Regions from separate parts of the Alteromonas pelagimontana genome, predicted to be linked through region 3. Evidence: predicted binding sites of a transcription regulator. Region 3 holds the regulator's gene; each other region holds the start of a gene.
What was found. Region 3 encodes sigma-54, which starts transcription at its own class of promoters, with help from an activator protein. Its sites were predicted from a motif close to GTTGGCACGNNNNTNGNNT; they were not measured.
Positions count from the first base shown of each region.

Region 1 (7,894 bases), 1.7 Mb from region 3:
CTACAAGTTGATTTACAACCTGTTTATCAAGAATATGATAAATGGTAGTTAACTCATATTCAGTGAGCGGCTTGTTATCATTGAGCTGCTTGGCTAAATCAGTAAAGTTGGCGACAGAAGTCACACTGCCAGTGGCTTCAAACGCTTTTACTGCAGCCTGAACAAGTTGTAGACGGTTTACTGCATCAGCCGTAAGCACCAATTCCTGATCATCGTTTACCTGATCAACGTTAAGGATGATATCAAGCGGCGTTGAGCCTCCGAACTGCTGGTCAATAAAAGCCAGCTCTTTGTGAACCTGAGTATCATCATCAAAATAGTCAATAAAGGAGTTCTCCACGTCTAAACGTGAAATACCCAATGCCGTCCCCAAAAATATCAGTATGCACACCAAAGCCACAGATTTAGGAATAGCCAGGTTCATACGCTTAACGTCATCCAGCGCTTTTTCAATGAAACGATATTCTGAAGACTCTTGACTTGCAGGTAATAAGGTTAGTAACGCGGGAAACAGGAGCAAGCTTACACTGATGGTCACTAACATGGATACCAGCATCATCCAGCCGAAATCTACCACCGGTTGCAATCCGCTGAAAATAAGCGAGCCGAAGCCCACGGAAGTAGTAAGCATGGCGAAAAAACTGGGAGCGAGTTTATCGTTTAATGTGGCAATCACTCTTTCACGCTGGGAGAACGCCGGATTGTTGCGGCTAATTTCTCGATAAGCTCCTATCAGATGTATCATCACCGCTAGCGTAAGAATCAGCTGCAGTGCAACAAAATTGGCGGATATAACCGTGGTGCGCATATCCAAAAACCCAAAAATCCCCATTGTCAGCAGCACACTCACGGCACAGGAAAACAAAGGAAAAAGCACCCATTTTATGGACCGATAGAGAAACAATAACAATAAAGCAATGACGACAGAAATCGCCAGACCGAAATTGGTTAAGTCAGATTTGATAATATCGATTAAATGCTGGCCCACCACGTAGGAACCGCCCATGTATGTGTTGGCCCGATCTTCAACCTGCTTGCTAATCTGCGTTAATTGCTCAATTTCTTTTTTTCGTTGCTCTATCAGCCCTTGCTTTATGGGATCAGCTTTGGCTTTTAATTCGCTAAGTCTTCGCTCCTGCTCTGGGGTTAAATCGCCTTCTAGCAACTGTGCCTGGATCCTCGTCATTTCTGACTCTATCTGTGCCAGTTCTGGATTTTCTTCAAATACAATCTGAATAGAAGTGGCGGTACCCTGGCGGTTTATCAGCAAGTCGGTGAAAATCGGATGATCGACCACCAGATTTTCCATGACCTCAGGAGAATAGTGTTGATTCTGCCAGGTAAGGGAGCTGACTTCTGTCCCGCCGGTTAAAGCAGAGGTATCGTTAATTAACGGGACAGTCAAAATGGAAGTGACAGCTTTAACCCTGTCTAGCTGGCGAATTTTTTCCGATAGCGCACTGATATCGTCAAAGGTTTGTTGGCTAAAAAGGGCGTGCGCAGTTGGCTCATAAGCTAACAGAATAAATTCATCCGGAGAAAACTGCTGGTTGGCAACCTGTGTCTGAATATAAAGTTTATTATCTTTAACCAGCAGCGTGTCTGCTGACGCATCAATCTTAAACTGGCTGACAAAATAACCCAGCACACCGATCGCTATCGCGAACGCGAGGATCAGAAACCATCTTGCTGCCACAATTCCATTGGCAAGTTTATTTTTCGTCTTGTTGCTGCTCGTTGTTGTACTGGAAGAGTTCATCTCGCCGCTGTCCCTGTATATATTGGTTTCTAAAGTAGATGTAAGGATCTTCTGCCTGCTGATAAAGCTGCTGGTAGGTGTCGGATTGATTAGAAAAATCATCAAATCCATCAGCGGTACGTAACTGGTATGATTCAGGGGGCTCAAAAAACTGGTTTATAGGATGAATAAAACCTTCGGTAACGGTGGAAAAGGCACCTCGGGTGTCGCTCGGGCCTAGCAAAGGTAGCACCAGATACGGCCCCGACTGCACATCATAACGCTGCAGCGTATCAGCAATGGTTTGTTTCTTCGGTTCCATTTCGAACCAGTTGGTAGCGGGATCAAATAAACCTAAAATGCCAACTGTCGAGTTAATAACAAATCGGCCAAGATTAACACCCGCCTCATCAACTTCGCCGGCAAAAAGATTGTTCACCAGGTTCAGGGGTTCGCGGATGTTGTCAAACGCATTACCGATTTTGTCTCTGACGACGACAGGCACCACATATTGGTAGCCGTTTGAAGCCGGAATCAGTACATATTGATAGAGATAATTATTGAAGCCAAAGACTGAGCGATTAAAGCCTTCCCAAGGGTCATAATAAAAATCACCGGTTGCTACGTCCGAACTGCCCTGCGCATCGGTTACTGCAACAACTGTAGGTTCGACACTGATTTTACCCTGGCTGGTTTCAACAGTAACAGATTTTCCCGCACTCAGTTGCTCAACATTCTGATTGGGTTGCTGGCGCTCTTCCTTTGTTTGATTACTCTGTGTCGCTTGCTCTTCGCTTTCCTGGGGAGTGGCGCAACCCGCGATCACGCCCACTGCTAATATAATTACTATCTGCTTAAAGGCTTGCATATATACCACTTCCCATCCTTTCGTGGTGTGTAAGAAGGTTTTTAGCGCGGCTTAATACGTCATCGCGGCTGGAATACCACTCGTTGCTGTCGTACTGCTTGGCCAACTCAAGATAATGTTTGATACGCTGCTGGCGAATAATATGATCCCGTTTGTGTAGATCAAACTCTGTCTCTAAATACTGACGTTTTACGGCTTGCATATCGATATCATTTTTAGCCGCTAATTTGCGAGATTCTTCTGGTGAAGATAAAAATTCGGCTATTACCTGGGGCTGACTGATAACCCCAACACTGCCACAAAGTAACACGGATAAAAGAGCCCATTTAATGAAACGCATTGTGCCTACCTCCGAAGTCGTTAAATCCATTAACCAGAGTGCAGTCTCTATACCAGAGTGGTATTAAAAAGCCTGAAGAAAATTCGCATATCTTGCTGAATTATAAAATATTTTTATTTGATGGTATAACCGCTGATAGCCGTTAAAACTGAGTGGGCAATTACTACAGAATTTTCGTAGATATTGCCCATTGAGTTTCTTTTTATTCACCTACACGTTTAGCCATCCAATTACGATACAAAGCTGCATTTTCAGCTGAATCCACCCTTTGTACGTCGTGTTGCTTCTCATATCTATCAAACCAGTTAAACACTGGCTGACTCTGCAAATATTTTTGAAAGCGGCTGTTCGGCTGAGGCGGGTATTTAGGTTTAAGAAACTTCATGATGTCAGTCCTTTCTTTATAGTTAATTCTGTCTGTCCAGTTCTTCATACCATTCGCAAAGGTACTGGATAGTCTGACATATTCAATTAACGAACCAATTGCGCAAAAATATAAAAAAACGCTTCGTGTCAGCAAAAACAGCGGGTAATAATAAAGTTGTAGTTTCGGTTTAAAGGTCATTCATACGGAGGAGTATAAGCTTTGCTGAGTGATGGGAAAAATTTACAGGGCAACTTGTAGAGCTAAAAAAAGGCACCGAGGTGCCTTTTTCTTTACTTTGGAGCGTTAGCTACTGAGTATTGGTCATTGCTGTTTTTGTAGCGACTTTTAAATTGTCTTCTACATTCTTCACGTCTGAAGCATTTTTAGCAATTTCTACCGCTAGTTGCCGTTCAGCATCCGAACCTACGTCTCCGGTCAGTGTTACATTTCCATCTTCTACATCAACGTCGATGTCTAAGCCAGAGATATCGCTGTCCATAAGCAAACGCGTTTTGATCACCGTAGCGATTTTCGCGTCGGTTAATGCGTTTTCATCATCCGCATCGTCGTCATCCACATCGGAATTAGATGAAGCGGTCATTTCATCATTGTCCCAGTCTTCAACCACAGAGAGTTGATTATCTACAGAACTTACTCCATCAATATTAGCAACTAACTCTTCTGCTAGTTTTTTATCAACGGAATTTTCGACCTTTCCTGTCAGCACAACTTTACCGTTTTGGACGTCGGTATTAATATCGAAAGAATTTAAATTTCCATTAAAAAGCAACGTAGCTTCAGCTTTACCGTCTATCCACGCATCTTTTGCGCCTTTCTCCCATTTATTCTCGTTATTCATATCACCGGCTAGAGCGGAAGCAGACAGTGTACCAGCTACTATCAACGATAAAATTGAACGTTTCATGTTTGTTTCTCCTTTGTCAATACTCTGAGTACAAAGCTAGTTCTATGCCAACACTTAATAGCTTGATAATATTGCGAAAACCGCGGCTAAAGACAACATTTCGCAAAAATTTGCTGCAATGTTTACGGTAAAATTAGTAGTTTTTACTCAGAGAAACGTGCAGAGATAAATCCGTCTCACCTCCCATCATTGGCTACGCCACCATACTGAAAGTATGGCCGGAAAATAACGATAAAGGGCTATCTCATAATGTTACAATTAACGCGTACTACTAAACCTGATAAGCTTTATTGCTGTACTACCCTTTGTCTTTGATCTTGGTATCCGCAACAAGTTGCTGTAAATTCAGAATGTTCTTAAAAGGATCAATCGCTTATGTTTGAGACGCTCTCACTAATGAGCACTCTGCTGCTGTTTACGACTATTGCTCCTCTTTTACCAGGAGAGCACTGGACAATCCGCGTATGGGAATTTCCCCGCGTGCAGTTGTTCGTCCTCTTATTGGTGACTCTCTTGGGCTGGGGAATAAACTTTGGCAGTCATTTAACGACCTCCCTTGTTTTCATGGTCGCTTTGGGGGCAGCCATTTTTTACCAGGTTTTATGGATAATTCCTTACACAAGGTTATGGAAAAAAGAAGTAGTAAGAGTCAAAGAAGCGAAGGCGGAGCAATGCATCTCCGTCATGACAAGCAACGTCTATATGTACAACGAAAACTACGCTGGACTGAAAGGTCTGGTGAAAGAGAATAAACCTGATTTACTCATTACTCTGGAAACCAACGGTAAATGGGAAAAAGAACTAGCAGAGCTTCACGACTCATACCCGCACCGCCTTGCCTGCCCTCTTGAAAATCTTTATGGTATGCACCTATACAGTCGCATTCCTTTTAAGGCGGAGAAAATCCGCTACATTATTGAGGAAGGCGTACCCTCAATGGAAATTACCATTGAATTAGCCGGGCAGGAGGTTGTAGTGTACTGTCTGCACCCGAAGCCTCCGAGTCCAACAGAGAATGAAACAGCCGGTCCAAGAGATGCCGAATTAGCGGTTATTGGGCGCGAAGTTGCCGAGAAAACGGTACCTGTAATTGTGGCTGGCGATTTAAACGATGTAGCATGGTCACCCACCACTCGCAAATTCAGAAAATCTAGCGGCGCTAAAGATCCGCGCAGGGGGCGAGGTTTTTTCAATACTTTCCACGCAAAATATCCCCCGATACGCTGGCCGTTGGATCACGTTTTTCACAGTGCCGAATTTGAATTGGTTCATATTAAACGTCTGCCCGGTTACGGCTCAGACCATTTTCCCCTATTAACAAAGCTCCAGCTTAACCCTAACCGGATTAAACACGTTTCTTCATCGGATCAGAAAACTGGAAAATAATGAACCCCATGAACGATAGCACTAGACTGATTTCATAGCGGGTGTAGGCTACAGAGACACCCAGCGCTCCTACCAACCAGATACCTGCTGCAGTCGCAGTGCCGGCTACTCGCTTGCTGTTTTTAAGGATGGCGCCGCCCCCGATAAAGCCAATGCCGGTAACAATGCCGTACATTACACGAGCTTCCGCTTCGCCGTCCTCGTAAACATCCCTTCCCACCAACATAAATGCACATGCAGATATTGCTACCAGTGGAAATGTACGGATGCCAGCCCCGTCGGCTCTATGTTCTCGATTGTAAGCAATGGGTAATGCAAGAATGAACGCTATACCCATTTGATAGAAGTGATAGAATATCAGGTGTAGATCCAAATCCACGCAGCTCCTCCTTCTTGATTTTATTCTGAAAAGCAATAACAGTGCCTACTCATGTAGTCATACCAAATCAATGTGATATCGACTCACTCAGGACGTATCTGGCGGTTAATGAAGCAGGCGAGGTTCGGCTTCCTTATAACAAGGGCGGTACCCGCGTTGCCAAATTCCTACGTGCCCCTATTAAACGTAGCATTTCATTCAAGCGACTCAACTAAGTCCTTCAGTTTTCATTAAGGGAGTGCAAGTCGTTGCGGATAAAATTAATTATCACTACTGACACGAGTCAAAGCTAGCTTCATTTTTTTTGTAGAGTATGACAGCGTTATTTTCTGAAAAGGTATGCACAACATGGGAGACTACAGCTCGAAGGCTTTACTGTGACGAGAGTAATGGGTGGTTATTTTTCGTGGTGCTTGTTTAAGAACGGAAAAGTCAGGTATAAACCTGGCTAAGCAGAAACTGCCAATTCTGGCAATCTACGGGCGCTTGCTGTTAAAGCAGCGAGCCGTTGGCAACGCTCTACCACATCTTTGTAGTTGTTAAGATCAGAGACAATGTCGTCTGCAGTGCAGTGGCTGAGGTCAATACCCGCACTACTTTGTGGCGCCATTAAGATTACGGGTGGGTGATTCGGCTTAAGTAATTTTAATTTCCGGCATATGTTTTCGCCCTCCATATCTGGCATGTGGATGTTAAGCAAAGCCACGTCGTAACGGTTCAGCGTCGCCAGCCTGATAGCGAGCTTACCGCTCGCAGCGTAATCTACTTTCCATCCTAAACCAGCAAGCAGACGAGTGAGGCGGCTAGCCGCAACAGGATTATTTTCTGCCACTAATACTGTCAAAACATTTTTTTCTGGCATATTGTTTTCTTATTGGCGCTGTGGCCTCTATCCCACTGTGGTTCATGTTAACCCGAGTAGACTCACCTACACCCGCTAAAGTTGCCCAACGGAAGCTCCGATAAAGGGTAAGCACAACATAGGCCAACATTTTGCAGCTGAAGATTCTTAACGTTACGAGGGTAAAGTCTCTCTGATGCGCTCGCAGGCTTCTTCCCGTGGAATAAAATGGGCAAGCCCCAACAGTCTGTCGTCCCGTGGCCAAACTGCTTTGTTTAGCAAAACGACATCGTGCTGCGAAAGTTTTTCAGAATCCAGTACTACGGCTACAGCCTTTTTATTAGGTTTAATAAAAGAAGGCTCTACCTGCTTCACTGCGTCAGGCAGTACACAGATGAATTCCCTTTTTTGCGGATCGCGAATAACGCAAATTTCGTTTTCTAAAAAAACGATAGAGGGCCACCCTTCTGCAATACGGCTTTGCGCAAACATGGCAATGGTGAATGCGATAAGTGCTCCAAAGGTGGTAAAAATGAATGTTTTACTCAGATCTGGAGCCAACGACACAATTACCCCTACGATTAGCGCGAACAATATCCACGCGCCAAACACCCGCCGCATGACTTTAGGGCTAATGCCAGAGAAAATAATAGCCTGCTTTAATTGCGCTTTGTCGAAGGTTCTTATTGTGACATAGGTTGATGCAGTCACTCCCTCTTCCTTTTTAATGTTGTTTAATGACAAGTACCATAAAGCATATCATCCTGCTACACAAAAAGATTAAGAGATTGATTCAATAGCATTAATGTCTGCCAGTCGTGATAAAGACCCGTGCAGCATTAAAGAGACGAGGAACGATTGTGCGAAAAAAAGCTGGCCGTTCGACCAGCTAAAACTCTATTAGAGAGACTATTTCCAAGAGAAATAACTTTACCTTTTGATGGATGATCTGTAAATGATAATTATTACTATTAATAAATAAAACGTACTTCTATGGTGAGCTCCTCTATCCGTCTATGTCAGCAAATAAGCTTTCAGGTTACCCCAGCT
Region 1 covers NZ_CP052766.1:3,820,436-3,828,329, reverse strand. The annotation lists gene CA267_RS16865 (efflux RND transporter permease subunit) at 1-1,759, opposite strand, end outside; gene CA267_RS16860 (MlaA family lipoprotein) at 1,713-2,606, opposite strand; gene CA267_RS16855 (hypothetical protein) at 2,593-2,946, opposite strand; gene CA267_RS16850 (hypothetical protein) at 3,149-3,331, opposite strand; gene CA267_RS16845 (BON domain-containing protein) at 3,621-4,238, opposite strand; gene CA267_RS16840 (endonuclease/exonuclease/phosphatase family protein) at 4,614-5,624, shown strand; gene CA267_RS16835 (MgtC/SapB family protein) at 5,584-5,961, opposite strand; gene CA267_RS16830 (response regulator) at 6,452-6,865, opposite strand; gene CA267_RS16825 (hypothetical protein) at 7,019-7,555, opposite strand.
Region 1: CA267_RS16845 (BON domain-containing protein) is a predicted target of sigma-54. The motif match lies at 4,272-4,290, and genes of this name have one in related genera.

Region 2 (7,894 bases), 1.9 Mb from region 3:
GGTGAGCAGCATTTATGTTCTTTAAAAAAAGAACTCACCAACTTCTGCCATTCTTGCGGCTTTACAATACTGTTTATCACGGGAAAACTGTTTTGCAGAAAGCCGTCTATATTCTTAAGAAAAAGCGACTGATATAGGTGTAATCTTCTTTGTTTATCGTGACTATCCGGTGCCGATTTCTCAGGTTCTCTGATACTGCTTACGAACTCTTGTTGTACCTGTTTGAAGTGACTCAACCTATCACTTCCTGAACAGACATCTGCCTTGGACTATGCTTCTGCTGATACCATTTGATCCGTTCCACTTCTTTCAGCAACTGACGTAACGGTGGAACATTAAAATCTCTTTCCAAAAGGGTTGGAAAGACACCATGGCAGGCATAAGCGTCATCCAGTAATTTCCATACAGGTTCGATAACGTCTGCACCGTGAGTATCTACTTTCAAATCTTCCGCTTCATCAAAGTGACCCGCAATATGGCCATAAACAATTTTTTCAGAAGGCAATGCGCATAAAAACGAGTTTGCATCATAACGATGATTAACACTGTTTACATAAAGATTATTTACATCCAACAACAGCTGGCAGCCGGATTTTTCAAGCACCGCCAATGTGAAATCCAGTTCACTCATTTCCTGACCAGGAGCAAGATAGTAAGACACATTCTCGATGATCAGAGGTCGCTGGATAATGTCCTGAACGCGCTGTATTCTCTCGACGACATGATTAATAGCCTCTTCGGTAAATGGTATGGGCATCAAATCATACATGTGGCCGTGCCCGGAGCAGTAGCTGAGGTGTTCGCTATAAACTTCGATTTGATGCTCATCAAGAAATCTTTTTATGGATTTGATCAGGTCAATATCGAGGGGATCCGGGCTGCCAATAGAAAGAGATAAGCCGTGGGTTGTAAAGGGAGCCTGCTTTATACATTGGTTGAGCTGCTTTTGGTATCGGCCACCCAGCGGGATCCAGTTTTCTGGCGCGACCTCCCAAAAGTCCACGCTAGCGGGCAGTTCCGGCAACAGCGCATCCAGCATTTCTCTTCGCAAGCCCAGGCCGGCACCCAATACGTTCATAGCATCCTCTATAGCCAGTGATAAAATCTATACGTGGAGTGGCCGACGACGAGAGAGGCCACTCACCTTAAAGACTAGTGCGTATCGCTGCCGCATTTACCTTCCTTTTCGGCCTTATCTTCACCGCATTTACCTTCCTGCTTCGCTTTTTCACCTCCACACTTGCCTTCCTTTTTAGCTTTGTGCTCACCCCCGCACTTGCCTTCTTTATCAGCTTTTTCATCCTTGCTCTTCCCTTCCTTCGCGCTTTTATTTCCGCCGCAATTACCTTCTGCAACTACCTGCATATAGCCTGATTCAAGCTGCTGCATACCAAAAGGATTACTTTCTGCCATCACATCGGCTGATGCGAATGATCCTATGACCACAGCACCAATGGTGTTCGCTACTGGCTTTTTCTTATTTAGTTTCATAATTAATCCTTCAAAAGTAGATGACATGGCTGAAGTGCATTATGCACAACATCCTTAATTAGACCCCTGCTTTTTATTTTTTCTTTCACATGTTTCTATTAATGTTAGATTCAGCACTACAACCAAAGATTGCCAAAGGTAGCTGCGCTTTACTTCAAGATAGCTAATCAACAATAACTGGATATTCCTTAGCCTAGCTTCTGGAGCTAAGATGCTCCAGCAGAGCCATCAGAAATGTTTTCCCGGCGTTTCCGCTAATGAATTTTTACTCACTCATACTTGCACTGCTCCTTCAACAAATAGCACTAGAAAAACAGTGTTTTTTTCGATCTTTAATCTGTCTGCAATAGTATAAGCAACCTGTACTTGTCATAGCTATACAAGCTACGCTTAAATAAAACTACTCCCGAAAAGGAACTCGTATGCGTATATCCAAGATTGCTAAAGTGTCACTTGTTACCAGTCTTTTAATTTCACCGTTCACTGCTTTTTCCGCGGAAAAAATAGCAAAGGGTACCTACTCCGCTCAAAGTGGTTGGGTGAAAACTTACGAAACGGCAGATCTTGCAAATCGCACTTCCCCACAGCAGTTAGGTGTTTATGAAATTCAGCTGATTAATACAGGATGGAAAGATATACCTCCGCGTGAACGTAAAGGAATACAGCGAAAGATCACCTTGAAGGGAGTACTTCTGGGAGTAATTGATAGTCAAACTTTTATCGCTAGTCACACCATGGCAGACATAAATCGCCAGTACGTGATAAGAAGCGAAGGCGACCAGGTTTTACCGACAAGTGGCGATCCTTACTGTTCTACAGGTGTTCCTATGACTGTAAGAGAACAGGTCAATTTAACTTCCGCTACGGGAGCTTACGCTAACCTTGCCGGAGGTACTCTCTACTTTGAAGGAACCGTCAATAATTGCCCGACAGATCCCGAGTTTGGGAAGAACGATTTAGAAGTTTTGCCTACTATGGGTGAAGTAGTTTTTAATTAAAAGTTGCCGATAATGCGCGGTTGATTGACGACAACCGCCACTGTTCGATAGCTTTGGTACAATGGCATTCTGATATCCTTCTAAAGAGTTGATAAGAATGCCATTTACACAGATATTTTTACACTCTCTGATAACCGTTTTGTGGGGGGCGTGACGGTTCAGAAGCTTTAACTGCGCCTGAAATAGATAGATATAGCTAGCGAGCATTTTTAGTCTCCGCAATCAATTTCTTCGGAAATCGCAATAGTTGTTTCCGCGCCAACTGTTACTACCTAGGTATTATTTTCACGGTCGTTTACATTTCTATGACATCTCTTCATCAAAAATAATCGAATTTCGAAGCTAGGCTGTTGTTTCACATAGGATTAGAGCATATGGCACAGTTGATGTATTCAACTCTCTGAACTTAATTCCTAAATTTTAGGAGAAATCCGTTAAGGAGCTAATAAATGAAAAAGCTACTTTTAGTCACTGTAATTGGAGCAGCCCTGTCAGCTTGTTCACCGGCTGGCGACGACATGGAAAAAATTGAAAGCACCTTTGCAGAGTTAGATGAAAACAGTAATGGTTACCTTACCAATGCGGAAGTAGATGATGAAGGTGTAGCCAGCTATTTTACCAAGATAGATACAGACTCAGATCAACAAATAAGTAAAAATGAATTTGAATCCTATTTGCAGTCTAATCCTGAATCTTTTGAAGATGATATAATTCAAACAGCTCAAAAAAATAGTAAGGGCGATATAGAACCTGGTTATGCGAGAGGGCAGTCAGGAAACAATGACGCTACAGTAAATAATCAAAGTTCTGCCTTGGAACAGAATACAGCTCAGAGGACCTCTCCTGCACAGCAGAGCAACAATGGAAGAATTGCTAAAGCAGAATTTGATCGGATGGATGTCGATAAAAGCGGCGAATTAACAAAGGCAGAGGCTTCTCGTGACGGAGTCAATGAAGCATTTAACGATATCGATGAAAATAACGATCAACTGCTATCTCGAATGGAATATGTCGATTTTTACCAGAATCGTAATTCATCCAGCGGCAACTAGCGCCTGAAATTGATGATTTAAAAGTACGACTATACACGTAATGCGCAGCGAAATGCCGATAGTTACCGGAGGTACGTAGTTATCGGCGGCCGCGCACCTGCTGAGAGAACTTATCAACATAAAAAAAGGGCTACCCTTGCGGATAGCCCTTTCTTCGAATGGGAGCCTGGCGATGTGCTACTCTCACATGGGGAGACCCCACACTACCATCGCCGCTAACGTGTTTCACTTCTGAGTTCGAAATGGATTCAGGTGGTGCCACGTCGCTATTGTCGCCAGGCAAAAACTCGTTGCAATAAGGCGTTGTCTTATTGCGTAAGGAAGATTTCACTACTCTTTCAAGTATGAGCATCACCCTTACATAAATTCTTAATTGGTCTTAACAATGCTGGAAAGCATAATATTAGTGTCTAAGTCAGAGTCTTCGCTACTCTTTTGACTTGATTAGGTTTGTCATTCACACACAACACCGGTCTTCTCTCGAAGCCATTTAGGCGTTGTATGGTTAAGCCTCTCGGGCAATTAGTACAGGTTAGCTTAATGCCTTACAACACTTCCACATCCTGCCTATCAACGTCATAGTCTATAACAACCCTTCCAGACCTTAAAGGTCAGGGATGACTCATCTTGGGGCTCGCTTCCCGCTTAGATGCTTTCAGCGGTTATCGATTCCGAACGTAGCTACCGGGCAATGCCATTGGCATGACAACCCGAACACCAGCGGTTCGTCCACTCCGGTCCTCTCGTACTAGGAGCAGCTCCCCTCAATCATCCAACGCCCACACCAGATAGGGACCGAACTGTCTCACGACGTTCTAAACCCAGCTCGCGTACCACTTTAAATGGCGAACAGCCATACCCTTGGGACCGACTTCAGCCCCAGGATGTGATGAGCCGACATCGAGGTGCCAAACACCGCCGTCGATATGAACTCTTGGGCGGTATCAGCCTGTTATCCCCGGAGTACCTTTTATCCGTTGAGCGATGGCCCTTCCATACAGAACCACCGGATCACTATGACCTACTTTCGTACCTGCTCGACGTGTCTGTCTCGCAGTTAAGCTAGCTTATGCCATTGCACTAACCTCACGATGTCCGACCGTGATTAGCTAACCTTCGTGCTCCTCCGTTACGATTTGGGAGGAGACCGCCCCAGTCAAACTACCCACCAGACACTGTCCATAATCCCGATTAGGGACCTATGTTAGAACATCAAACATACAAGGGTGGTATTTCAAGGATGGCTCCACATCATCTGGCGACAATGCTTCAAAGCCTCCCACCTATCCTACACATGTAGGTTCAATGTTCAGTGCCAAGCTATAGTAAAGGTTCACGGGGTCTTTCCGTCTAGGTGCGGGTACACAGCATCTTCACTGCGATTTCAATTTCACTGAGTCTCGGGTGGAGACAGCGTGGCCATGGTTACACCATTCGTGCAGGTCGGAACTTACCCGACAAGGAATTTCGCTACCTTAGGACCGTTATAGTTACGGCCGCCGTTTACCGGGGCTTCGATCAAGAGCTTCTCTAAAAGATAACCCCATCAATTAACCTTCCGGCACCGGGCAGGTGTCACACCGTATACGTCATCTTTCGATTTTGCACAGTGCTGTGTTTTTAATAAACAGTCCCAGCCACCTGGTCACTGCGGCCTCCATGCGCTTAAGGAGCAAGTCCTGTCACGCACAGAGGCGTACCTTCTCCCGAAGTTACGGTACAATTTTGCCGAGTTCCTTCACCCGAGTTCTCTCAAGCGCCTTAGTATTCTCTACCTGACCACCTGTGTCGGTTTGGGGTACGGTTCGCATAATCATAAGCTTAGAGACTTTTCCTGGAAGCAGGGCATCAACAACTTCACCACCGTAGTGGCTCGTCTCGTGTCTCGGCCTTAAGTGTCCGGATTTACCTAAACACTCAGCCTACGCACTTTCACCTGGACTACCAACGCCAGGCTTGCCTAGCCTTCTCCGTCCTCCCATCACTGATTATACAAGTACGGAAATATTAATCCGTTTCCCATCGACTACGCATTTCTGCCTCGCCTTAGGGGCCGACTTACCCTGCCCTGATTAGCATGGGACAGGAAACCTTGGTCTTCCGGCGTGGGGGTTTTTCACCCCCATTATCGTTACTCATGTCAGCATTCGCACTTGTGATATGTCCACCCAACTTCTCAATTGAGCTTCAACCACTTACACAACGCTCCCCTACCACTTGAACCTAAGTTCAAATCCGCAGCTTCGGTATATTGCTTAGCCCCGTTACATCTTCCGCGCAGGCCGACTCGACTAGTGAGCTATTACGCTTTCTTTAAAGGGTGGCTGCTTCTAAGCCAACCTCCTAGCTGTCTTAGCCTTCCCACATCGTTTCCCACTTAGCAATATTTTGGGACCTTAGCTGGCGGTCTGGGTTGTTTCCCTCTTCACGACGGACGTTAGCACCCGCCGTGTGTCTCCCGGATAGCACTCATCGGTATTCGGAGTTTGCAAAGGGTTGGTAAGTCGGGATGACCCCCTAGCCTTAACAGTGCTCTACCCCCAATGGTGTTCGTCCGAGGCTCTACCTAAATAGATTTCGGGGAGAACCAGCTATCTCCCGGTTTGATTGGCCTTTCACCCCCAGCCACAAGTCATCCCCTAACTTTTCAACGTTAGTGGGTTCGGTCCTCCAGTTGATGTTACTCAACCTTCAACCTGCCCATGGCTAGATCACCGGGTTTCGGGTCTATACCTAGCAACTCAACGCGCAGTTAACACTCGCTTTCGCTACGGCTCCGTTATTCACTTAACCTTGCTACTAAATATAAGTCGCTGACCCATTATACAAAAGGTACGCAGTCACCCCCCATAAAGAGAGGCTCCCACTGCTTGTACGTATACGGTTTCAGGTTCTGTTTCACTCCCCTCACAGGGGTTCTTTTCGCCTTTCCCTCACGGTACTGGTTCACTATCGGTCAGTTAGGAGTATTTAGCCTTGGAGGATGGTCCCCCCATATTCAGTCAGGATAACACGTGTCCCGACCTACTCGTTTTCACTATAATGGCATTGTCATGTACGGGACTATCACCCAGTATCGTGGCACTTTCCAGAGCCTTCCACTAACACCAATATAACTTAAGGGCTACTCCCCGTTCGCTCGCCGCTACTAAGGGAATCTCGGTTGATTTCTTTTCCTATAGGTACTTAGATGTTTCAGTTCCCTACGTTCGCCTCATTAACCTATGTATTCAGTTAATGATACACATAAATGTGTGGGTTTCCCCATTCGGACATCTGTGGCTCAAATGCTTTTTGTCAGCTCACCACAGCTTTTCGCAGACTTACACGTCCTTCATCGCCTCTAACTGCCAAGGCATCCACCGTATACGCTTTGTCACTTAACCATACAACCCTAAATGGCCTGCTGCTTTGCTTCCTAACCTGCGCGCCTTTTCCTCACTCAGTTAGTCACATACGTGATGTATGCTCCTGCCTTCGTTCGTCAAGCTCGCTTGTCTGGAAACCAAATCATTGCCCATTTCCTCTTATCAACCAGGTTGATACCAGAAAATGTTCTTTTACTGTTACCACTTTTGAACAGCGAATGTTCGTGAAAGGGTGGCAACAGCGGCCTTGACCCGCCTTTTTATCCGGGCTCAGGTGAGAATTGAATCTCTGTTGTATGCATGACAAGTCTAATCAATTTCGTGCCAAATAAGGATGCAAAGCATCGTTACTTTTGCGCAAGGAGGACCATCATTACACTCAGTTGTGTAAAATGACCCACTTGCTGCACGTTTTCAGTCAGATAGAGTAGCTTGAGTGCAAAATCATCCAGAGGATGACTTTTGCGCAAGGAGGACTCACAGTACGCTCAGTTGCATACTATTTATCTCTCTTAGTTACTCTTTCTTAGATTGATTACTAATATCAGCTTTCCAAATTGTTAAAGAACGTTTCTTGCAATCGAACTTGCCGATTGCAACACAAGGTAGATATTTGCAAAGCAAACACCTTCTTGCCTTAGAGTAAAAAACCCTAATCAATACTCGCTTTACCCGCGGTTATTCATTAGGATTCTGCTTTGCCGACCATATTAGCGTATTTCTTTCGTAGATAAGGAAGAGGAAATCGTGGTGTGCGCGTAGCACATGAGATTTTCTCTGACGCCGTATACGGAAGAAATGGTAGGCTTGGGCAGACTTGAACTGCCGACCTCACCCTTATCAGGGGTGCGCTCTAACCAGCTGAGCTACAAGCCTGTTCTTGCTTCTGTCTGGGCTCGTATTGCTGCTCTTTATTTCCTCGCTCCTCAGTCACATACTATATGTATGCTCCTTCGTCGCTCGTCAAGTCGAACACCACTACAAA
Region 2 covers NZ_CP052766.1:3,611,001-3,618,894, reverse strand. The annotation lists gene CA267_RS15950 (HvfC family RiPP maturation protein) at 1-236, opposite strand, end outside; gene CA267_RS15945 (HvfB family MNIO-type RiPP peptide maturase) at 233-1,078, opposite strand; gene CA267_RS15940 (HvfA family oxazolone/thioamide-modified RiPP metallophore) at 1,153-1,491, opposite strand; gene CA267_RS15935 (hypothetical protein) at 1,914-2,489, shown strand; gene CA267_RS15930 (EF-hand domain-containing protein) at 2,939-3,541, shown strand; rRNA gene rrf (5S ribosomal RNA) at 3,706-3,821, opposite strand; rRNA gene CA267_RS15920 (23S ribosomal RNA) at 4,043-6,927, opposite strand; tRNA gene CA267_RS15915 (tRNA-Ile) at 7,709-7,785, opposite strand.
Region 2: CA267_RS15930 (EF-hand domain-containing protein) is a predicted target of sigma-54. The motif match lies at 2,863-2,881, and genes of this name have one in related genera.

Region 3 (7,894 bases):
TCAACGTGCACAATCTGTTTTGGATAGGCTTTAATGACATTGTCGGCAAACCATTCGCCATACCAGCCGCTTTTATTTATCGCGACCATATGCCCTTCGTCAAGCAACATAAGCAGGCTCTTGTCTGCATAGGCGGATTGGTGTTTTTTCAGGTAAGCAAAAGTAATTGTTTCTTTGCGATAAGGCAGCGAAAAAGTATTGTTTCTGCTTCTAACTGAATTTTTCGCTGCGCCGAGAACGACTTCAATATCGCCCTGCTCAATTTTCCTTCCCATTCGCCGCTCAGGAAAGGTGGAGGCGCGAAGTTGATACCCCATCTCGTTCAGCAAATTTTTAAGGATGGTATAATCGGAGCCTCTTACTTTGCGCTCACTGTCATAGTAAACATAGGGATACCAGTTATTCGTCGCTGTCAGCTCTATCACCTTGTCCTGCGCCGCCAGCAGGGAAGGGGAAAAGACGGATAAAATGAATAGCCACACAATACGATGATTCGCGAAGCCTTTGTAGGCGTTTATAACTTCCATTATGATGCGCAATCAAGACCTCTCTACGAAATTAGCAGGAGAAGTTTTTCAGTAAGGAATAGAGAAGAAGACTTTACGGGCGTAATACTGCTTTAGCAAAACAAGCGCTATTCTGCTTCATTGAATTTACCAGCGATAAGCGCTTCAATCGCCTGCATCGCAGCCTCAGCATCCGGCCCATTGCTGATAACGGTAACTAGTTCGCCTTGATGACTTTCCATCATCATCAGCCCCAGTACGCTATTCGCATTGGCCTCTTTATCGCCCTTTATCAGGGTGACTTCAGCATCAAATTGGTTTGCCAGTTGAACTAACTGAGTCGCTGCTCTTGCATGAAGTCCAAGCTTATTCACTATAGTAAGAGATTTTTCTATTCGCATTATTTGTTTAACTCACGATGACGGATCTGAACATCAGGATGAATATCACTGAAATTCTTGGCAAGCGTTTGCGCTACGAAAACAGAACGATGTTGACCACCAGTGCAACCAATAGCAATAGTGACATAGCTACGATTATTGCGCTCTAAATGAGGCAGCCAGGTGGTGAGTAGATTCTGTATTTGCCAGATAAACTTGGTAACAATGGGCAGTGAGCCAAGGAACACTTCAACTGGCGAATCCAATCCATTCAGATGCTTTAAATCAGGCTCCCAATGTGGATTGGGCAGGAATCGCGCGTCAAATACATAATCGGCATCTTTAGGTATACCGTGCTTAAACCCAAAAGATTCAAATACCAATACCAATCTGGAGCTTTTCTTCCCCAGGATGCGTTCTCGAATGAGTTCTGCTAATTGATGAATAGATAAGGAATCTGTATCAATATATAAATCCGCTCGCTCCGCAATGGGAGCAAGTAAACCCGCTTCGGTTTTAATCGCTTCAGACAAGGATTTGTTTAGCTTTGCCAACGGGTGTAAACGACGAGTTTCGCTGAACCGCTTAACCAGAATATCATCGCTGGCGTCGATATAAACTATGGTCATATTCCAAGACGCCGGCAGATAATCAAGAATTTCTACCAGTTCAGCGGGATCTTTGGGCAGATTTCGAACATCAATGCTAACTGCAACCTGATCGTATTCTTCTGCAACAGTATGGGTAAGGGCGGGAAGCAGATTAACCGGAATATTATCGACGCAGTAGTACCCTAAATCTTCCAGCGCGCGCAGGGCGACAGATTTTCCTGACCCGGAACGCCCACTGATAATAATAAGCTTCAATGCCCATCTCCCTGTAAACGTAGTGACGGCTTATTTCAAGGCCGTCACTATATCATCGCTTGTGGTGGCTTTCCGAATTGCTTTAACTGTGTCTCTGTCACTAAGTTTAGAGGCAACCGTAGCTAATGTTTGTAGGTGTCCTTCAGTTTGTTCTTCTGGTACCAGTAATGCAAAGAAAATATCTACCGGTTTATTATCAATAGCATCAAAATCGATAGCGGGTTCAGTGGTAACGACAATGGCAACCACGCGATCCAGGCCCGGCAACCTGGCATGCGGTAACGCAATACCGTTTCCGATTCCAGTACTTCCCATACGCTCTCGAGAAAGCAACCCAGTGAGAACCGCAGCCTCTTCTACCTGAGGATTATTTTTGGCCGCTATACCACTGATGATTTCCAGGATGCGTTTTTTGCTATTGCAATGGACCGCACATTCAGTGCGGTCCATGCTGATTAGAGTTTGAATATCCATGACGGGCATTAGTGCTTTTTCAACTTTTCCTTGTGCTTGATAACTTGCCTGTCAAGCTTATCTACCATACCGTCAATTGCCGCATACATATCTAAGTTTTCCGCAGATGCAAACACCTCAGCACCGCTGAGATGCATGGAGGCTTCAGCTTTTTGGTTAAGTTTTTCTACGTTAAGTATTACATGAACATTAGATATGTGATCGAAATGACGCTCTAACTTGCTGAACTTTGTTTCGACATAATTACGCAAAGAATCAGTGATCTCGACATGATGACCAGTAAGGTTGATTTGCATATTTCGTCTTCCTTATTTTGAGCCGCCTTATCAGATAAGGCTTTTACGTTGGTTAGACGGTGGGATCGATAACGACTCCCGATATTTTGCTATTGTTCGCCGAGCAACTTTTATACCCTGTTCGGCCAACAATTGAGCAATCTTGCTGTCGCTTAGCGGCTTACTCGGTTTTTCTGCTGCCACCAGCTTTTTAATTAATGCGCGAATAGCGGTAGATGAGCACTCGCCGCCAGAATCTGTCGCCACATGGCTGGAGAAGAAGTACTTCAGCTCAAAAATCCCACGGGGCGTGTGCATGTATTTCTGGGTGGTTACCCGCGAAATAGTAGATTCATGCATGTCTACCATCTCTGCGACATCATTTAGCACCATAGGTTTCATCATTTCAGGGCCATGTTCAAAAAAGCCCATTTGCTGCTGAACAATACAGTTAGCCACTTTCAGCAATGTATCATTGCGGGATTCTAAGCTTTTTATGAACCATTTCGCCTCTTGCATATGAGAGCGAATGAACTGTGAGTCACTGCTGTTTCTCGAACGACGACTCATAGCGGCATACTGCTGATTCACACTTAGCTTTGGCAGGCTGTCAGGATTAAGCTCAACTGCCCAACGGCCGTTTTTCTTGGTAACCGACACATCCGGTATTACGTATTCCGGTTCTTTGGTTATTAAGGCGCTGCCGGGGCGAGGATTCAGCGTTTGCAACAAGCGCATGGCCTCGCGCAACTGATCTTCTTTAAGCTTCGATTTGCGCATCAACGTACGATAATCTTTGCTGCTCAACAAATCAGCATATTCATCGATGATCATTTTGGCTTCTTCCAGCCAGGGCGTATCAGGGGAGAACTGCTTTAACTGCACCATCAGGCATTCCCGCGGATTACGGGACCCAGAACCAAGAGGGTCGAACATTTGAATCCGCTTAAGTACACATTCAACTTCGTCTTCTTCGATAGGATCTTCCATATCTTCGTCGTTTACACTTTGTAGAATGTCTTCAACGGTGACAGTTAAATATCCCGATTCGTCTATGGAATCAATAATGGCCATAGCAATTGCACGATCGGTATCAGAAAAATGTGTCAGACGCATCTGCCACAAGAGATGATCCTGAATGTTATCTGTGGTCTCACCCTGAAAAACCTGTTCATCGTCGCCACCACTACCACCAGAAGAGGAAGACGCTGCGGGGGCAGAAGACGCGGAATAATATTCATCCCAGGTACTATCAATAGGAAGCTCGTCAGGCAGGTCGTTTTTCTCTAACGCTTCGCCGGTATCCATATTGTCCGACGGCGTACTTGCCGTTTCATTAAAGTCGTCATTGTCGAGATTGTTTTTCTCACCGACATCATCGTTCCCTTCATCCACCTCCAATAGGGGATTGGAATCCAGAGCTTCCTGAATTTCCTGTTGAAGATCCAGCGTCGACAATTGCAGCAGTTTAATTGCCTGCTGCAATTGGGGCGTCATAGTTAACTGTTGACTAAATTTTAGCTGTAAAGATGGTTTCATCTACGTCTTAATTTCAATGCTCGTGTACGCTTGCATCCGTTAATAAACAATAAGATATGCAGGTTCTTCATATCTTTACTATAGCCTGAATTGTTCACCAAGGTATACATCCCGTACTTTTTGATTACTTAATACCTGTTCAGCACTACCTTGAGCGATCAACTCGCCGTGACTTACAATGTAGGCTTCTTCACAGACGTCCAGGGTTTCACGTACGTTATGGTCTGTGATTAGGATCCCTATTCCACGGTCACGCAAATGTTGGATGATCTTCTTTATATCATTAACCGAAATCGGGTCAACTCCGGCGAAGGGCTCATCGAGTAAAATAAATTGAGGGTTGGCAGCCAGCGCGCGTGCAATTTCGACTCGGCGCCGTTCACCGCCTGACAAACTCATACCCGTACTATTACGTATATGGTTGATATTAAATTCATCAAGTAGCGCGTCGGCTTCTTCTTCCTGTTGTACAGAGGATAAGCCTTTCCGCGTCTGCAGGATAGCCATAATATTTTCATGCACTGTCAGTTTTCGGAAAATAGAGGCTTCCTGCGGCAAATATCCTATGCCTTTTCTGGCCCGTTCGTGCATGGGTTGATGGGTTAACTCGTTATCATCGATAAAGATTTTACCTTTATCTAATGATACGAGCCCTACTATCATGTAAAAGGTGGTGGTTTTTCCGGCACCGTTAGGGCCCAATAATCCGACAATCTGCCCGGTGGATACAGAAAGGCTGACATCTCGTACTACCTGACGGGATTTATAGGATTTCGCCAGATGACTGACGGACAAGGTGGCCATTACTTCTGTGATTCCTCTGATTCTGGGTTCTCTTGTGGTTTTTCCGATTGGTTTTCACCTTCACTTTTTTTCGGGCTGTTCACTGCGTCTGGCCGAAAAACCGTGGTAACACGACCAGGGCTTGATTCATTTCCACCGGTGGCAGACAACTGCTCTTTCGCCATATCGTAGGTAATGGTATCGCCTTTTACTACGCTATCGTTTTGTTGGATCTCAGCATTTCCAGTCAAAGATATAGTACGTTTCGCTACCTCATAACGGATTTCATTGCCGCTGGCTTTCACCTTCGTGCCATCATCCATAATTTGCTGGTAACGTGCAGGTGTACCGCGTGCAATAAAAACCTCTCGCCCTTCACCTTCAGAAGCAATTACCTCTACCTCGTCCGCATTAATAACCAAGGTTCCCTGAGAAATACGTACGTTGTCCTTAAACACTGAGGTTTTATTTTTCCCGTCAATAAATTGTGATTTGGAATCGACTTTGATGGGTTTGCCGAAATCCTTAACATCCGCTAAGGCTGAAGTCGCCACCAGAAGCGAAGCAAAAATACTAGCGGTCAGGAGAGTAAATAGTTTGTACATGATCGATTAACTCATATTTGCGGGTTTGGAGATTGGCTTTAAACCCATTGCTGTTAATAACGTATTCTACACCATGAATTTCCACCGGTTGATCGGAAGCCATGGTTTTTGCTTCAAGATTTATTTTAATAAAGTCGGTCGTAATGGTTTGTACAAAGTCTTCCTGACTTAAGCTTTTAATAATTACATCAGATTCCAACTGAATTAAATTGTTGTTATACAAAGTGCCTTCATTGGCCGTGACCTGCCAGGGTGGAGCGTTTTCTTCGACATACACGGTATATTCGGGCTCCTCAAAGAGCACAAATCCCAATAGATCGTAGTGCTCCATGGATTTTGCGAACACCTGATGGTTAAGCTTACCGTTTTCATCATATAAGGTGGTGGTGAGATTTTTAGCCAGATAAGCAGGGCGTAAGGCATCTAGACCTTTACTTCGTTGCGTCTCATCGGGTTCAGCCAGCCACACGGGCAGGTACATAAGCAATGCCATTACAAATAGCGCGGCAATGCTGATGCCGAGTCGGCTCATATACTCGCTCCGTGGATGCTATTTAGCTTTCCATGAGCCTGCAGAATTACGTCACACACTTCGCGCACAGCACCATAGCCGCCGGGCTTTGTGGTTATCCAGTTTGCTTCTCTTGTAATTGCTGGATGAGCGTCTTTAACGGCAATTTTGGTGTCGGCAAATTCGTAAAGACCTAAATCTGGCATGTCATCACCCATTGCAGCTACTTGCGTAGGAACTAAGGCTAAATCTTTACACAGTTTTGCCATTGCAGTGGCTTTATCTTCTTGTCCCTGAATAACATATTTTACTGACAATGTTCGCATACGGCGTTCGACAATTGCCGACTCACGGCCGGTGATAACGGCAACCTCTACGCCGCTTTTTACCAGTGCCTTAATACCGTATCCGTCGCGAGTATGAAAAGCTTTAAGTTCCTCGCCGTCATTGCCTAAATAAATTCTGCCGTCTGAAAAAACGCCGTCTATGTCGCAGACCAAAAGTTTAAGCGCCTTGAGCTTTTCGAAACGTTCATCTGAAATTACACCATAAAAGGTGACTTCCGGTGCCATTTATAACACTCCTGCTTTAAGCAACATGTGCATATTGAAAGCCCCAATGGGGATGTGATTATCGTCGACTACCATTAACGCACTGATTTTATACATTTCCATTAAATTTAACGCTTCGACAGCCAGTTCTTCCTCGCCGATGGTTTTTCCGCCCCGAGTCATTATTTGCGCCACACAAGTCGCATGAATATCCACCTTGGCATCCAGAATACGGCGTAAATCACCATCTGTAAAAATTCCTTGCATGACTTGATGGTCGTCGACTATCGCCGTCATACCTAATCCTTTGCGGGAAATCTCAAGCAGCGCATCAGACACTGTGGCCGTGGTTTTCACAATTGGCAGTTCCGGACCAGTCAACATGATATCGCTGACTTTTAACAGCAACTTGCGGCCCAAGCTGCCCCCTGGGTGGGATAACGCAAAATCATCAGACGTGAAGCCTCTGGCATCAAGCAGGGCAATAGCCAATGCATCGCCTAACACCAGTGTGACGGTAGTACTGGAAGTAGGAGCCAGCCCGAGAGAGCAGGCTTCTTCTGCCACACTAATATCCAGAACAACATCGGCATATCGGCCAAGCGTGCTGGTTTTGCTGTTCGTCATCGCAATAACGGGCACATTCAGTCGCTTCAGTACTGGCAACAGATTAATAAGTTCGACAGTTTCACCGGAATTGGAAATCGCCAGCAGCACATCATTTTCGCTGAGCATTCCCAAATCACCGTGATTGGCTTCACCGGGATGCATAAAAAACGATGGTGTCCCTGTGCTAGCTAAAGTGGCGGCAATTTTGTGGCCGACGTGACCGGATTTACCCATGCCACTGACAACTACTTTCCCTTTACAATTAAACAAAATATCGCAGGCTTTCTCAAAAGCACTATCTAGCCTGGCTTGCATGGCTTGTATCGCTTTGGTTTCTATCGCGATAACCCGCTGTGCTGATGCCACAAATGAAGAATGCATTTCTGTCATTTATTTAAACAACCAATATTGATACAGCAAGAAACACAGCACGAGTATGGTGCCTTCTGTCCGTCCGATATGTCGCTTACCGAAGAAATTAAAACTAAATATAAACAGCAGCAGGGTCATGCCAAAAACAATATATATATCCCGTCCGTAGACATCAGCGTCCAAAATTCCTGGCGCTATAAGTCCCGGCATACCCAAAACTGCCAATAAGTTAAAGATGTTAGACCCGATAATGTTACCTAGCGCCAGATCATCTTCACCTTTCAGCACACCCGCTATGCTGGCTGCAAGTTCAGGAAGGCTGGTGCCAAGCGCAATAACTGTTAAGCCGATAACTAAATCGCTCACGCCAAAGTAATGCGCAATACTCACCGCGGCCTGAACCATAAAATGGGCGCTTAACAG
Region 3 covers NZ_CP052766.1:1,170,719-1,178,612, reverse strand. The annotation lists gene CA267_RS05410 (substrate-binding periplasmic protein) at 1-527, opposite strand, end outside; gene CA267_RS05405 (HPr family phosphocarrier protein) at 635-907, opposite strand; gene rapZ (RNase adapter RapZ) at 907-1,752, opposite strand; gene ptsN (PTS IIA-like nitrogen regulatory protein PtsN) at 1,783-2,226, opposite strand; gene hpf (ribosome hibernation promoting factor) at 2,235-2,522, opposite strand; gene CA267_RS05385 (RNA polymerase factor sigma-54) at 2,553-4,040, opposite strand; gene lptB (LPS export ABC transporter ATP-binding protein) at 4,119-4,844, opposite strand; gene lptA (lipopolysaccharide transport periplasmic protein LptA) at 4,844-5,428, opposite strand; gene lptC (LPS export ABC transporter periplasmic protein LptC) at 5,397-5,960, opposite strand; gene kdsC (3-deoxy-manno-octulosonate-8-phosphatase KdsC) at 5,957-6,511, opposite strand; gene CA267_RS05360 (KpsF/GutQ family sugar-phosphate isomerase) at 6,512-7,480, opposite strand; gene CA267_RS05355 (calcium/sodium antiporter) at 7,490-7,894, opposite strand, start outside.

Region 4 (7,894 bases), 120 kb from region 3:
TTACCCAATAATCAGCCACATCGGTAAGCTGAGAAAGCAACGCAGAGTTTCGCACAGCGATTTGCCCGCCAGTGGTGAACGCAGCGGGTTGAATAGCCACCGCTGCATGCTTGAGTTCAGGCTGACCGGAAATTTCGTCGTTCGCTCCATTAAACAGGGCGCCAATCTGGCAATGCGATCCCCATGCTTTTGACCAGTGAATAGGTGCGAACACTTCACCTTTGCGCTGGCGCGTCTCCAGGGTTACAGGCAAGATAGTCGTCATCCCACCACTACTCGCGGCTGACAATGCGGCTAAATCACCTTCTTTTAATGAGAGCTTTTCTGCATCATCCGGGTGCATAGCCAGCGTAGCCTGGGCAGTATGACGAAAAAGTTTGGCGGCTTTACCGGTGCGGGTCATGGTATGCCATTGATCCCTTAGCCGTCCGGAATTAAGCACAAACGGGAATGCTTCACAGGTAAGCTGCGCAGGAGCTGCTGGCTGGATGGCGATAAAATTTGCACGCCGGTCAGCGGTAAAAAATTTGCCATCGCTAAAAAGTCTTTCTGTTCCCTGACAAGTGGCGTCAGCTACTGGCCATTGGGTGGGCGACAGGCGATCATACTCAGAAACCGTCATGCCACTTAAACCGCACAGATTGAGCGCCCGCTCGCCATGATTTTTGTAGGTAGTCAGCCGGGTGTGCTCATCAAAAATTTCGCTGACATGGGCGTAACTGAAGCTGTCAGCAAAGCCCATTTTACCGGCCACGTCACAAATAATTTGCCAGTCATGACGGGCTTCACCTGGTGCGGGTAATAATCCGCGCTGACGGGAAATTCTTCTTTCTGAATTTGTCACCGTACCGTCTTTTTCCGACCAACCTGTGGCGGGTAAAACAATATCGGCAAAAGCTAAGGTGTCGGTATTGGCAACAATATCCGACACCACTACCGTCTCACACTTTTCCAAGGCGGCTTCTATTTGCGGCCGGTTTGGCATACTGACCACTGGATTGGTGGCCATGATCCAGACAAATTTAATGTCACCCGCCGCCATGCGTTCGAACATATCTACCGCCTTTAACCCCTGACGTTCGGCCATTACAGGTGATTGCCAGAAAGTCTGAACATTCTTTCGATGCTCGGCGTTATCTATGTCCATATGTGCTGCCAGCATGTTAGCCAATCCGCCAACTTCCCTTCCGCCCATCGCATTGGGCTGGCCAGTGATAGAAAAAGGGCCACTGCCAGGTTTGCCGATTTTTCCGCTGGCAAGATGACAGTTTATAATGGCGTTACCTTTGTCTACCCCGGTGGTTGACTGGTTAATGCCCATAGAGAAAAAGGTGATTGCGGTGGTCTTTTTAGCAAACATTGTATAAAACTGTATAACGCTTGCTTCAGGTAAGTCGCAGTAATTGGCAACCGCGGCGGTACTCCACACCGACGCATTTTCTACCGCCGCTTCAAACCCGTTGGTGGAATCAGCAATAAACGTGTTGTCGGTATGGCCTTGAGTAACTAAAAAATGCAACAAGCCGTTAAAGAGAGCAGCGTCTGTGCCTGGTTTTAAAGGCAAATGCAGATCAGCTAAGGTGCTGCTGTCTGTAGCACGAGGGTCGATAAGAACCACGTTAAGATCCGGGTTGCGCAGTTTTGCTCTTTCCATACGCTGGAATAAAACCGGGTGAGTCCAGGCAGCATTACTGCCTACTAAAACCAGTAAATCCGTGTGCTCTAAATCGTTATAGCTGCAGGGAACCAGGTCCTCACCGAAAGCGCGTTTGTAAGCCGCCACCGCCGAAGACATGCACAGCCGCGAATTGGTGTCGATATTGGCACTACCGATATACCCTTTCATCAGCTTGTTGGCAACATAGTAGTCTTCAGTAAGCAGTTGCCCGGAAACGTAGAACGCCACTGCCTCCGGCCCATGTTTGGCAATGACATCTTTAATTTTTTCCGCCACCAAACCTGTGGCGGTGTCCCAGGAAACGTTTTTTCCTGCCACTGAAGGCGACAATAAGCGGTTTTCGGCACCGTTGGTTTGCAGAAGGTTAGTGCCTTTGATACATAAGCGTCCAAAATTCGCCGGATGTTCCGGCGTACCGGCCACGCTTTTCAGGGAAGCGTTGCGGCCATCCTGCTGGCGAATAACATCTACGCCACAGCCAACACCGCAGTAGGGGCAAGTTGTCTGCCCTAACTGTTGTGTCCGTTTTGTTGTCGTCACTGGTATCAGCGTTGACAGTTCGTGGTGCTGGCTGTGATTCATGATTTCGCTCTTTTGTTGTTAACTGCGTTTCATTTATTTTTATACTGCGACTTGTACCTTGCCCATTTCCACACGCACCTCGTAAACAGGCACCGCGTAGCCGTCATTTTCAAGGCATTTGCCTGTAATCAATGAGTAGTGCTCCTTATAAAGCGGCGATGCCACTACAGGTTCGCCGCCAATGGAGCCAACAATTCCCCGATATAACACGTTGGCTTTGCCGATGGGGTCCCAGTTCCCGAGAGCAAAAGTGTGTCTTCCGCCTTTGCTCGCAAGGGTAAAAATTGCCACCTGTTGATCATCAATTAGTGCGCAAATACCACTGTTATCAATAAGATCTTCTTCATTCCCAACCTCCAGCCACTGCGGGACGTATTCGACTTGTGCTAACATGATTTTCTCCTTATACCAATTCAACCGGAATGACGTTGTTACCGGCGCGTTTTTCGGCTTCTGTCGCGGGACGGATCTGCTCCCGCTGCGTGACAAATTGAATATTGCTGTCTACCGCGTTGCTGTTGATAAACTGACGAAAGCGTTTCAGTGATTCTTGAGATTCCACCGCAGTCTTCCATTCGCACTGATAGGAATCGACGATATGCTGCATCTGCGCTTCCAGCTCTTGATTAATTCCCAGTGCATCCTCTATAACGACGGACTTAAGATAGTCCAGCCCGCCTTCCAGATTGTCCATCCACACCGACGTTCGCTGTAAGCGGTCGGCAGTTTTTATATAAAACATTAAAATGCGGTCGATGTAGCTAATGAGTGTGGGGGTGTCCAAGTCGGTGGCAAACAGGTCCGCGTGGCGCGGCTTCATACCGCCATTGCCGCAAACATACAGGTTCCAGCCATTCTCCGTGGCAATGATACCGATGTCTTTACTTTGTGCTTCAGCACACTCGCGGGTACAGCCTGAAACTGCCATCTTAATTTTATGGGGTGCGCGAAGCCCTTTGTAGCGATCTTCAATTGCAATGGCCTGTCCCACCGAATCCTGCACACCATAGCGACACCAGGTGCTTCCTACGCAAGACTTCACCGTGCGCAGAGACTTCGCATATGCGTGTCCGGTTTCGAAACCGCCTTCAATGAGTTCGCTCCAAATCAGCGGCAGTTGTTCCACGCGAGCACCAAACAAATCTACACGCTGGCCGCCGGTGATCTTGGTGTACAAGTTATAGCGCTTGGCCACTTCTCCCAGCAGAATGAGCTTCTCGGGCGTAATTTCACCACCTGCTACGCGAGGCACTACCGAATAGGTGCCATCCTTTTGCATATTTCCCAAATAGGTATCGTTGGTATCCTGCAAAGGAAGGTGCGCTTTTTGTAGCACAAAGTCGTTCCAGACCGAGGCCATAATTGATGCAACGGTGGGTTTACATATTTCACAACCTAAGCCGCTGCCGTGTTTATCCACCAGCTCATCGAAGCTGCGGATACCTTCAACTTTAACGATATGAAAAAGTTCCTGACGGGTATGGTTAAAGTGCTCACAGATTGCTTTGGACACTTCGACCCCACGCTTTTCCAGCTCGTTGTCGACGACATTTTTCAGCAACGCAGCGCAACCGCCACAGCCGGTGCTGGCTTTGGTAGACGATTTTACCTCTCCCAGGCTGCAGCAGCCTGCCTCTATAGCTCCCACAATGTCACACTTGGCAACGTTATGACATGAACAAATGGTTGCGCTATCAGGTAGCGCATCCGCACCTAATGTCGGTGCTGCGCCTGCACTAGGTAGAATCAGGCTTTCTGCGTGCTCAGGTAGTGCAATGCTGTTTAGTGCATACTGCAGCAATGTGTCGTAATCGCTGGTATCCCCCACCAGCACAGCGCCTATCACCTGCTGTTGAGCAGCGTCCACTACCAGCTTCTTATAAATGCCTTCGGGCTGGTTATGGTAAGTAAAGCACATAGCGCCTTCGGTGCGGGCGTGGGCGTCACCGATAGATCCTACCTCAACGCCCATCAGTTTAAGCTTGGTGCTCATGTCTGCACCTTCAAACGCCATGTCATTACCCGCTATATGGGCTGCTGCGACGCGTGCCATGGTGTAACCTGGCGCTACCAACCCATAGATTCGGTTGCCCCATAGCGCACATTCACCAATTGCATAAATACTGGAATCAGAGGTAACGCACAGGTTGTTGATGACAATCCCGCCACGCTGACCAATCTGTAGATCTGCCTGGCGCGCCAGTTGATCTGAGGGACGGATCCCGGCGGAAAACAGAATCATGTCCGTTTCCAAAAACGAGTCATCGGCAAACACCATGCGATAGCGACAGGTTTGCCCTGCTTCAATGACCTGTGTGGCTTTTTGCGTGTGTACCTGTACACCAAGAGCGGTAATTTTGCTTCTTAGCAGCTCACCACCAGCATTATCAAGCTGAACTGCCATCAGTTGCGAGGCAAATTCCACTACGTGGGTTTCCAGCCCGGCCTGCTTAAGTGCATTGGCGGCTTCCAGCCCTAATAATCCGCCGCCGACCACAACGCCGACTTTGCTTTGGCTGGCAGACGCTTCAATGGCTTCCAAATCTTCAATGGTGCGATATACCAGACAATGCGCCTGATCATTACCAGGAATAGGCGGCACAAAAGGAAACGAACCCGTTGCCATCACCAAAACGTCATACTCGTAATTCTGCATAGCAGCGGTGGTGACTATCTTGGCAGTACGGTCGATACTGGTAACCATGGCCTCTTTAATATACCGCACGCCCCATTCGTCATAAGTAGCTTCATCGGTCAGAGCCAGATCTGCTGCACTTTTACCGCTAAAGTAAGAAGATAATTGTACGCGGTCATAGGCCAGTCTTTTTTCGCCGCTAAGCACTGTAATTTCACACTGGCTTTTGCTGCTGACCAGTTGCTCTACGAAATGGTGTCCTACCATGCCGTTACCGACAACAACTACTCGCGTTAATGATGTGGATTGATTCATTGTCTAACCCTTTTTCGAGTCAAAAAAAAACCCACCGCCAACGAAAGTTGGTTGTGGGCTTCTTTGCCTGTTTCAGCGCGCATCGACGTACGCCTGACTGCATTGTCAAACGGCAGTAATCTGCCTGAAGAATATGTTCAACAAGAGTATTTCAAGTTCGGTGCCAACTTTTTAGACTCTAGATTTCAACGACTTAACTGTATGAGAAGAACTCAGAGGGGAGGATTGTCGCACCAACCTGGTTCATCTGAACCAAGTTGATGCACAAGTAACTATTGGAAGCGGTTAGCGCAAAAACTATCCTAGCTTGTCGGTAGCCACACGATAGCGAGGATCTTCGGTTACGTTGATCTCGACATATTTATTGGCTTTACGTAGTAATCCGCGGCATTCCGCGCTGATATGGCGTATGTGCAATTTTTTACCTTGCGCTTCGTACTTGTCTGCCAGACTGTCTAATGCATCAATACCGGAAGAATCCCAAATTCGGCTGTTGTTAAAATCCACAACCACATCTTCCGGATCGTTGGCAACATCAAACATATCCTTAAAATGTTGGATGGAGCCAAAAAACAGTGGGCCATCCAGCTCGTACACTTTCCAGCCGTCCTTATCGAGATGGGCCTTCACTTCAATATGTCGAGCATGTTTCCAGGCAAAGACGAGTGCAGAAACAATAACGCCCACCACCACAGCAATAGCTAAATCGGCAATAACAGTCACGGCAGTAACTAAAAACAGTACAAAGGCGTCTTCTTTGTTTACGCCTCTTATTATACGAAAAGAAGCCCACTCAAACGTCGCAATGACGACAACAAACATGACTCCAACCAATGCCGCCAGCGGAATCATTTCAATAAGCGGTGCCGCAAATAAGATAAAGGCCAGCAGAACCAGTGCGGCGGTGATACCTGATAAACGACCACGCCCGCCGGAGTTAATATTGATCATGCTTTGACCAATCATGGCACAACCGCCCATGCCACCAAAGAAACCGTTTACCGTGTTGGCTACCCCCTGACCTACACACTCTTTGTTGCCGCGACCGCGAGTGTCGGTCATTTCATCAATAAGAGATAGCGTAAGAAGTGACTCAATCAGACCAACCAGACATAAAATGACTGAAGTTGGCAGAATAATCATGAAGGTGTCCCAGGTGAAGGGTACCAAAGGAACGGCAAAAGAGGGCAACTCACCCGCCAGTGTCGCGGTGGCTTTCTGCTCCGCAGGCAGCAGATCGCGTACAAAATCAATAACAGTGCGCGCTTCAAGATCAAGCCCATGAACCAGCAAGGTAACGGTAATAATAGCGACCAAGGATGCCGGTACCGCTTTGGTAAGCTTAGGCAATATATAAATAATCGCCATAGTCAGCGCTACCAGTCCCAGCATGATATACAGCAATGTGCCTTCCATCCACTGCCATTGGCCCAACGCATTTTGCACTTTAAACTGTCCTAACTGTGCCAGAAAAATCACAATCGCCAGACCGTTGACAAAACCTAACATCACCGGGTATGGCACCAGGCGAATGAACTTGCCAAGCCTGAATACGCCACAGAGAATTTGCAACACCCCCGCCAGCACCACAGCTGCAAACAGGTACTGTACGCCATGTTGAGCGACCAGTGCGACCATGACTACCGCCATTGCACCGGTTGCACCCGAAATCATTCCTGGCCTTCCACCGATAGCGGCAGTAATCAGGCCCATCATGAAGGCGGCGTAAAGCCCAATCATCGGCTCAACACCTGCCACAAAAGCAAACGCAACGGCCTCTGGAACTAAAGCCAGTGCAACGGTGATACCCGACAGCACATCATTTTTTATGTTGCTGTCCCGGCTAGTGATAATGTCAAACATCAGGTAGATCTGCGGTGGTTTAAAAGTGGCCGCAGATTCTACCACCCTCACCTGATGAGGTCCTTTAACAGATTGTTATACTAATCCACCTTGATGTGTGATCAGCTCAGAGATAGAGGGATTTATCTAATCAAGGCGGATTGATGTTACGCAGCACGGCCTCTTTTTAAGGTAAAAAAAATTTTCCGGCCAAAAAAAAGCAGGCGCTAACAGCACCTGCTTTTTGTCGCCCAGAATATTCCGGCAAGATTATTTTTCAGCAAAAATCATAATGCTGTAGGGCAGCATTTTAACGTAGCCGTCGTTTTCTTCCAATTCCTCTGTTTTAAGACCGTCGCTCCACGCAAATAAACAAGCTGTCTCTGGGGCCAGCCCGTCTAGACGATAGTTGTCGGTGGTATTGTTCGATAGCTGAATATAGACATAAACATTTTGCGAACCCACATCGTTGGAACGCTTATAACCGATGACTTTATTGTCATCGTCCCGATGGACTATTTCAGTGTTTCCGCCAGTTAACCCGGCAGAATTTCCGTTAGTGTTCTTACGCAGCGCCACCAGTTGCTTGTACGCTTCTGCATATTCAGCAAAGCGTTCTTTCCTGCTCCAATCCAGATCGTTCTCATCATTAAACCATCCGGCTTCTTTGAAATCCTGGCCTTGAAACAGCATGGGAATTCCGGCGCTGGTTAACGTTAACGCACCTGCAAGCATGCCTTTTTGGCGGGCAAAGTAGTCAGAATCGACATTTCCCGGCGCAATTTGCTCCACCACTCGCGCGCGCTCGTTAGCGACTTCATCGTGAGACTCGGTATATACCA
Region 4 covers NZ_CP052766.1:1,293,802-1,301,695, forward strand. The annotation lists gene CA267_RS05895 (nitrate reductase) at 1-2,260, opposite strand, end outside; gene nirD (nitrite reductase small subunit NirD) at 2,300-2,653, opposite strand; gene nirB (nitrite reductase large subunit NirB) at 2,664-5,210, opposite strand; gene CA267_RS05910 (SulP family inorganic anion transporter) at 5,508-7,073, opposite strand; gene CA267_RS05915 (alpha-amylase family glycosyl hydrolase) at 7,323-7,894, opposite strand, start outside.
Region 4: nirB (nitrite reductase large subunit NirB) is a predicted target of sigma-54. The motif match lies at 5,360-5,378, and genes of this name have one in related genera.